2 regions of the Paenibacillus mucilaginosus 3016 genome follow, and region 2 is predicted to be linked to the other one. Evidence: riboswitches for the same ligand, from Rfam matches in the RefSeq annotation. Region 2 holds a riboswitch; the other holds the start of a gene.
What was found. A riboswitch is a leader RNA that binds a small molecule or an ion and turns the genes downstream of it on or off. The one in region 2 is predicted to bind cyclic di-AMP.

Region 1 (4,573 bases), 690 kb from region 2:
CATGCGGTAGAGCGCTCCCTTGGAGGAAGCGAGGGAGGCTGGAGAGGGATGCGAATCAGCGGATGAGTTGGTTTGATGGGGCATGGCGTGTACTCCTTACTTTCCACTAGCGTACAGGATTCCGCAGAAATTCTCAAATTTTGGATAGAAAGGCCGCGGCGCAGGAGCCAGTGGTTCGCGGGGGGGGGGGATGAGTTACCCGCCAGCGGCCGCATTGGCTTGAAAGCTTCTCGCCGGCAGCTAACCAGCCTGCCATGCCCGCCAGCCTTCAGACAGCAAGCAAGCCAGGATGGAGGAATCTCGGCTTGAACACCGTCATTTTTTGAGATGATACGGAACTGTGGTGACAATGACATTGCGGCGGTACAGCAGGTGGGCGCGGATCAGAAGGCTGGACTGGTTGTGCAGGATGTTATGCCAGCCCTTCTTCGGAATGAACTGGGGGATCACTACCGTCACTTGATAGTTCGATTCCCCGGCCTTGCGCTGCACGGTATCGATGAATTTGGTCAGCGGTTGAATAATGCTTCGGTAAGGGGAGTGCAGAGTGACCAGCCGGACATCAGGCTGCCATGCCTTCCATTTTTCCTGAAACTCCGCTTCATTCTCCCTGTCGAAAGGGATGTGCACTGCAATGATCTGGTGGGGAGCCAGCGATTTGACATAGTTCAACGAATTCTCCACCACATGGGTGATGCCCGCCACCGGAAGAATCATGACATTCCCCTCAATGGTCAGCGCAGGCTCACAGGTGGTCAGCCGGAGCTGGTCTCCCACCGCTTCGTAATGCTTCCGGATGCGGTGGAACAGGAGGATGATCAGGGGGAGGAACACGAGAACCGTCCACACCTGTGTGAATTTCGTCAAAAAGAACATGATCGTGACGAGCAGACTGATCAGGGCTCCGGCTGAATTGATCGTCAGTTTGAGAGCCCAGCCTTCCGGCTTCTCCCGCTTCCACTTCATCATCATGCCCGTCTGCGACAGGGTGAATGGAATGAAAACACCGACAGCGTAGAGCGGGATCAGGTGCTCGGTCTGTCCCTTGAACACAATAATGAGAAGAATGGACAGCACGCCAAGGATGATGATGCCGTTGGAATAGCCGAGCCGGTCTCCCCGCACGGTGAACATCCGGGGGATGAACTTATCCTGGGCCAGATTGACGGCCAGCAGCGGAAAGGCGGAGTAGCCGGTATTCGCAGCCAGGATGAGAATCAGGGCGGTCGTTCCCTGGATAAAGTAATACATGAAATTCCTTCCGAAGGTCGCCTCTGCGATCTCCGACACCACGGTCACTTCCGGACGGGGGGTAATCCCATAGTAGTAAGCCAGGAAGACGATGCCCGAGAACAGCAGCCCCAGCAGGAGGCCCATGGCGGTCAAGGTTTTGGCCGCATTCTTCGGGGCCGGATCCTCGAAATTCGGGATCGCATTCGAGATGGCTTCCACCCCGGTCAGGGCGGAGCTGCCTGAGGCGAAGGCCCGAAGGAGGAGGAACAGCCCGACGCCGGCCACCGGGGTACCCAGCGGCGCATGCACTCCGGACGGACCGCTGCCGGAGATGATGTTATACAGCCCCGCGCCAATCAGGATGAATAAGGCGAGCACGAACAGGTACACCGGATAGGCCAGGACCGACGCGGACTCCGTCACCCCTCTGAGGTTCAGGAGCGTGATGAAAATGACGAACGCCACGGCAATCAGAACGGTGTGGTCATGCAGCGCCGGGAAGGCGGACGTTATCGCATCCGTGCCGGCGGAGACGCTGACCGCCACCGTCAGGATATAGTCGACCAGAAGGGAGCCTCCGGCGATCAATCCGGGATAGATACCGAGATTTTGCTTTGACACGACATAGGCCCCTCCGCCGTGCGGATAAGCGAAGATAATCTGCCTGTAGGAGAGAATCAGCGCGGTCAGGAGGATCAGCACGCCCACGGCAATGGGAATGGAATACCAGAAGGCCACGGCACCCACGGTCATCAGGACGAGCAGGATTTGTTCGGGCCCGTAAGCGACGGACGAGAGGGCGTCTGAGGAAAGAATGGCCAAGGCCTTCAGTTTGTTCAGTTTTTGTTCCCCGAGTTCGTTGGACTTTAACGGCCGTCCTATAAGGAATCGCTTGATGGATGCAAACATCCGACACTCACCCGCCATAGATAAAATAGTTTAGTTGTATATTACCCAACCGATGTGCTAATGACGTTTGTCCGCTCTTTGTTCCCTGATTCCTTTTTTGATGCACGAAAAAAGCCGCAGGGTCCCCCTGCAGCTGTGATCCGAGCGCGCAGTCTCACCTTCTCTAAATACGCTTACGAGGTTAGCTGACGGATTCGGGCGTTAGAGTCGCCCTACAGCGGCGCCTGTTGCAGGCTGTGCTGATTCACCCCATGACGAAGCGGCTTCGTCCCAATGGTTCCCCCGTTTTCCTTGAACGGAAATTCAGCGAAATATGAATTTCATTACTGGAACGATCATAATCCTGCAGCCGTACTTTGTAAAACGTCAGATCCACCTTAATATCCCCGGATTAGGACTTTTTCCTTTATGTTACCGCGATCATAGCGATGAAGCTTAGTCCTGTTCGGTTTTGCGTCCAAATGAAAAGCGGCAGAGCCGGTTTGGGCTCTGCCGCTTCCTGATTCGGGGCAGCCTGTGGGGCAGGTTCAAGGCACAGGGGAGTCCCGGCCTAGCTCTGCCCTTCGGTATTACCAAGTGATCGTGTACGTGCTTGCGGCCGATGGAACGGTCAGCGTGTTGTTCGAGCCCGGCTCCCAGGTAACGGCGCCTGCGGAATTCTTGACGATCGCTTTGAACTCATAGTTCCGTCCGGACCCGATATAGGCTGTGCCTCTCCAGTCCGCTGTGGTGCTGTTGTAAGTAAGCTTCAGCGGGTAAACGCCGGTTGTCCAGTTGCCCATCTCCCAGCGGGAGCCGGTTACGTAGACGGTGTCACCGGAAGCTGTGGGAGCCCCCTTCACGACGAAGGTAACGGCAGTCGGAGTCATCGCCAGGGCATCGCGGAAGGAGCTCATCAAGGAGGTAGCCGTTCCGCTCGCATTCACGAGGCTCGACATCCGAAGCAGCGTGAAGCCGGAGAAGTTGTAGTTGAAGAGCATCTCGGCCACGTTCTGGTACTGGCCGGCGTCACCGATGGCCAGCGCGTTCTCGCCGTTGAGGCGGATGCCCTTCTGGTTGGCGAGGTTCGACACCTGGATCACGAGAGACTTCGGTGCGGAGTAATAAGGCGCCGTATTCGCCTGGGCGTCGGTCATCTCCAGGCACGTGAACGTCAGGTCGAGATTGGCGCTCTTGAATGCGTCCAGCAGCGTGCTGTAATTGTAATAGCCTGCGCCGTATTCGGCGGAATGCGGCATGGTCGGGTTGTTCATCTGCCAGTGCACGCCCGAGATTTTCGCGCCGACCGGCACGCCAAACACGGAGTCGAAGCGGCTGTGCGCCTTGGCGCCGATCGCCTTCACATGCTTCTCCAGGACACCCTGGTACCAGGTGAGGAAATCCTTGCCGTAGTTGGACTTATAGCCATTCGTGAAGAAATTGTCGCCGTCGCTCGGCGGGCTCACGTCGGAGAACGAAGCGAGGGAGGTTCCCCACGCCGTATTCAGGGCGCCTACTGTGCCGTACTTGGTCTGCATGGCGGTACGGAAGTCGGCCTTGGCGGAGTCCGTGTAAGCCTGCAGCTTGCCGCGGCTCGGGTAGGACCAGCCGTCCGCCGTATTGTAGGACGGGAAGCGGAGCTCGCCTGCCGGTCCGCCGGACAGATAGATTTTGGCGATGATGTCCTTGTAGCCGCTGAAGTTGGAAGCGAAGGAAGCATAGAGCTCGTCATACTGGGCGGCCGTGCCGCTCCACCATGGAGAGAGCGTTTCCTTGTTGTAGAAACCGGTTTCGCTGCGGATAGTCAGCTGATCCTGCGCTCCTTTGCTCCACAGCCAGTTCGGGAGCTTGATATCGCAGTCGTCGCCTACGTTGCCGCCGCATTGGTGTGTGGAGAGGATCGGCACCCATTTGAGCCCGGCCGCGCGGACCGTATCGGCGTAAGTTTTGTAGTAGGACCAGTCGAACACGTTATCCCCGGCACCTTCCACATCACCCCACCATACGTCGGTCGTGACAGCGTATACATTATTGTTCTTCAGGGTGATGAGCTGGTTGCGGAACGCATTCCAGTCCGTAATCTTGGTGAGCGGCGCCATGACATAGGCCTTATAATCGCTGGAGATACTGGATGCTTCGGCGGAAGGAATCGGAGCGAGCAGTCCGGCCCCTACGACAAGGGACAGCAGGGCGGCGGAGCTTTTGCGGAGCAGTACGGATGTAGAAACGGTGGTAATTGCCAAATGATATTCCTCCTGACAGCTTGGGTTTATGCTGCGCTATTCGCTATTTTGGTAGCGCTTGCATAACTTTATTATAATTGAAAGGGCTTCCCATTGAGAGTGGAAAAATCGGAGTGAAAAGGTGGAATATATTGACCGGCATGGCCCTTCTCTCATAATCGGCTGCCCGTTGCGGCAGAATATCCCGTAGATCTCATACCGATTCCGGG
Region 2 (4,573 bases):
CAAGGCGCTCCTGAAGCACTTCGGCTCGCTCAAAAAAATAAAAGAGGCTCAGCCCGAAGACTTTAAGCCTCTTGGTATTGGAGAAAAGCTGGCCTTGACCATCCTCCAGACCTTGAACGGGACGGAAGGGGAGGCTACGGCTGGGGAGCCGGAGGAAGCGGATCCGGCGGCAGCTCCAGGGGAGCACGCGGAGGCTTAAGCTTCGGCCCGAAGCGGGCGTGCAGCCAGGAGAGCAGCCAGCCTGCCAGAGCAGGTACGAGCAGGTATCCCGCTCCGATGGCGGTGTTCACGCTGCTGCCGGTGATCATCAGCGACAGGCCCATCAGGATGGAATCCATCGCCGCATGGGCGAAGATCGCCGTCAGGAAGCCGTAGCGCAGGAACACATAGCCGAAGATGAGGCCGATGACGGTCACTTCGATGAGCCGGGTGTACACCGGGTAGATCGGATACTGGGTGTGGCTCATCGCCCAGACGATGCTCGGCAGCAGGACGGCCAGGAAGCGGCTGCGCGTGACCGCCAGCACCAGGGCGATGCCGAGCAGGCGGTATACGGCCTCCTCCGAGATGGAGGCGGCCCAGGCCATCAGCGGGAAGATGCCGGGGACCCGCATGTTGTAGACGGAGTCGGCCGGGTCGCTCACGGCCCACACATCGAACAGCTCGGCGGCGGCGAAGAACATGACCTGCTGCAGGCCGAGCACGAACAGGCAGAAGAGGTACCCGCGGACCATGGCCGTACGGACGCTGTCCCCGAAGGAGACATCACTCCAGACCGGCCAGGGGTTCAGCCCTCTCCGCAGCCACAGCTGCCTGCCGGCCAGCAGGGACAGGTAAGTCGACACGGCCATGAACAGCACGAAGATGTTGACGAACCAGAGGTAGAAGACAGCCTGGGGTTCGGACGGTCCGCTGCCGTGCTCGGTACGGAAGGCCGGAAGCATGTTGAAGTTGTTGAGCACGTAGACTCCGGCGAAGATCAGGGTCAGGATCAGCCCGCGGCCGAACCGGATGTCGCGGCGCCCGCGGATGACCAGGATGAAGGCGGTCAGGGTCATCACGGTGGACAGGCCCATCGAAATCCAGGTCATCAGGGAGGCCCTGTCATCCTGGGCGTTCTTCCAGGCGGTGAAGGTGTCAGGAACAGGAAACTCGGGACGGAACAAGGTGATCCGGCCCCGGGTTTCTTTGACGTGCAGTTCGAGGGGCGCGGAGCCGATGGAGTCCTCCTTGCTCCGGTAGATCCGGAGCGTATTGGGACCGGTCGCATCCGAGCCGCCCGAAACCAGTGCAAACGTATCGGGGGCATATCCTTGGTCGGCCATGGTTTTTCGGATCACCGCCTCGGCATCCGGAGCGGGTTCCGAGAAGACGCCTTCACTGCGGGCTGTGGCCGAACGGCCGGTTTCCCAGCCGATGATGCGCCGGTTCGTATAGTTCACCTGGATGTAATGCGTCAGTCCGGTGCCGGGCTCGCCGATTTCGACCTCATAGAACTCCAGAGGCAGCTTCTCCCCGAAGCGTTTCTGATAGTCGTCGTACAGCCGCTCTTTTTGCAGGTACCCGCTGCGCTCCTTGACGGCCTGATAGATGACGATAGTTTCAGGCTCCGCGGCCGTCAGGCCCAGATGTTCCCGGGCAAAGCCCAGCGCCGCGCCTGCAGCCTGTTCCTTCGTAACGGAGGGAACGCCCTCGGTCACCTCCTCCATGCGTTCGGCATCTTCCATATAGGGGCTGAGCAGGTTCACGCCAAAATAGAGTAGGCATCCGATGACGGCCAGCAGCAGAAGGGACGGCTCCTTGAATCGCTTGGACATGGTCAGCTCCTTCTTGGACAGGAATGGATGAGGTATATTATATTCTTCTAAATTAGCATACATGCTTCTGCGAAATCCAATGATTTCAAGAGCATGCGTTGGAAAACAGGTGATTGGGAGAGCGTCAATAGGTAGATAACGCTTACAAACAGCCTTTCCAGGGGATTATCGTGACTTTTAGGTGAATTAGGGCTTTGTGCTGCGGGGGAAAGAGGATTATAATTCAAATCAATTGAATAACAAGCCGAATTTCTTAATGAAAACGGGGGAACCATGAGTTTAGGGGTGAATTCATCCAAGCCGCATATGGCTGGATGATAGGGTGCCTGTACATCCGAATCCGTCAGCTAACCTCGTAGGCTTTGTTACAGGAACCTATTTTTTGGCATTGGGTTTCCAGTGTCTTTTTTTTGTGCAAAAATCCTGATTTAAGAACCGAGGTGTTCGTTATTTGAAGCCAGCCGCCAAGAAATTCGAGCTGAAGCCGCCGCAAATTCTGGTACTCGGATTCGCAGCCATCATTCTGATCGGCTCTATTCTCCTGTCGCTGCCTGTGGCCTCAGCCAGCGGTCAGCCGACGCCGTTCCTCGATGCGCTGTTTACCGCGACCTCAGCTACCTGTGTAACGGGGCTGGTCGTAGTCGATACGGGTACCCATTGGTCCGTTTTCGGGCAAATCGTCATCATTCTGCTGATCCAGGTCGGTGGACTGGGCTTCATGACCATGGCGACGCTCTTCGCCTTTGTGCTGAAGAAGCGGATCTCGCTGAAGGAGCGGCTGATTCTTCAGGAGGCCATGAATCAGGGCTCGATGGAAGGGATCGTCCGGCTGATCCGCAAGGTGATCCGGTATTCGCTTACGATCGAGGCGATCGCCGCTGTCATTTTCTCGATCCGCTGGTCCTTTGACTTGGGGGTGTCACGGGGGATCTATTATGGGATTTTTCATGCGATTTCCTTCTTTAATAATGCAGGCTTCGATCTGTTCGGATCGGTGACGGGCAAATTCAGTTCCCTCACAGCCTATGCGGACGACTGGGTGATTAACCTGGTTTCGATGATGTTAATTATTCTTGGGGGTCTCGGGTTTGTCGTGATCTCCGATTTGATTGAATTCAAGACAGTGAAGAAGCTGTCTCTGCACTCTAAGGTCGTGCTGAGCGCTACCGGTATACTGATCGGCGTAGGCACGATTGTCATCTTCGTGTTCGAACTGACGAACATGAAGACGCTGGGCCCGCTGAGCTGGTCCGGCAAGTTCCTCGCCTCCCTGTTCCAATCAGTGTCTCCGAGGACGGCGGGAGCCAATTCGGTCGATATCGCGGGGCTGCGGCAGGCGACGCAGTTTTTCATCATCATCCTGATGTTCATCGGCGCTTCGCCGGGGTCCACCGGAGGCGGGATCAAAACGACTACCTTCACCACCCTGGTGGGAGCCATTGTCGCGATGATCCGCGGCAAGGAGGACATTGTGCTCTTCCATTACAGGCTCGGCAAGGACCGCATTCTCAAAGCCATCACGCTCACGATGATCGCGCTGTTCCTGGTGATCTTCGTAACGATGCTTCTCAGCACCACCGAGGATCATTCTTTCCTCATGATCTTGTTTGAAGTGACTTCCGCCTTCGGTACGGTGGGTCTCTCGATGGGGCTGACGCCGGATCTGACGGAGTTCGGCAAAGTGATGATCGCCCTGACGATGTTCGCCGGACGTCTCGGCCCGCTGACCCTTGCATATGCGCTCGGACCTAAGGCTGAGAAGGAGCTGTACCGTTACCCGGAAGGTAAAATTACGATTGGATAGGGGAACAACAACACATGAAACGCAGCCAATACGCTGTCATCGGACTGGGCCGCTTCGGCTCCTCCGTAGCAATGGAACTCATGAAGCTTGGCTATGAGGTGCTCGGCATCGATAAGGATGAGGAGTCTGTCGAGGAGATGGCTGACAAGCTGACCCATGTCGTCGTAGCCGACGCTACCGATGAAGAGGTGCTCCGGTCGCTGGGGATCCGCAACTTCGATTGTGTCGTCGTGTCGATCGGGGATGACATCCAGTCAAGCATTCTCACGGCCATTCTGCTAAAGGATATCGGTGTGGGCAATGTCGTGGCCAAGGCGCTATCGGAGCTCCATGGCAAAGTATTGAGCAAGATTGGTGTGGACCGGGTCATCTATCCGGAACGCGATATGGGCATCCGGGTGGCGCACCAGCTCGTCTCGCCGAATCTGCTCGATTATATCGAGCTTTCGAAGGAGTATACCATTGCCGAGCTGGCGGTGCCGCGATGTCTGTCCGGCCGCTCGCTGAAAGAGCTCGATACGCGGGCGCGTTATGGCTGCAGTGTGGTGGCGATTAACAAGAAGGACGGCGTGATCATCGCGCCGACGGCAACGGATACGGTGGAAGAGAAGGATATTATGGTCATCATCGGAACGAACCAGCAGATCGAGACCTTCGAGAATGCGGTCATCCGTTAATGGCTTCTTCCTAATGGGACCCCTTATGGACCGTACCGATCAATTACTAAACTGATGGGATGAGGAAGATGGAACAAGGCGTTTCATTGGAACACGTGCTGTACCTGCTCGTCATCATCCTGCTGACCGGCATGCTGGTGGGACGTCTCTCCGGTCTGCTGAAGCTCCCGGACGTGGCTCTGTTCCTGATTGCCGGAATTGTGCTGGGTCCGCTGCTGCACTGGATTCATGAGCCGAGCAGTTCCTTCACGAACCAGTTCATCCTGACCGTGGGA

Region 1: it holds a riboswitch for cyclic di-AMP, as region 2 does, so the genes downstream of both, PM3016_RS08955 (APC family permease) here and PM3016_RS05935 (TrkH family potassium uptake protein) in region 2, are expected to answer to the same signal.

The regions. Positions count from the first base shown of each region.
Region 1 is NC_016935.1:1,989,668-1,994,240, forward strand. It holds gene PM3016_RS08950 (DMT family transporter) at 1-3, opposite strand, end outside; gene PM3016_RS08955 (APC family permease) at 316-2,142, opposite strand; cyclic di-AMP (ydaO/yuaA leader) riboswitch at 2,297-2,461, opposite strand; gene PM3016_RS08960 (family 14 glycosylhydrolase) at 2,712-4,364, opposite strand.
Region 2 is NC_016935.1:1,298,962-1,303,534, forward strand. It holds gene uvrC (excinuclease ABC subunit UvrC) at 1-199, shown strand, start outside; gene PM3016_RS05930 (CPBP family intramembrane glutamic endopeptidase) at 135-1,817, opposite strand; cyclic di-AMP (ydaO/yuaA leader) riboswitch at 2,050-2,194, shown strand; gene PM3016_RS05935 (TrkH family potassium uptake protein) at 2,269-3,621, shown strand; gene PM3016_RS05940 (potassium channel family protein) at 3,636-4,298, shown strand; gene PM3016_RS05945 (cation:proton antiporter) at 4,367-4,573, shown strand, end outside.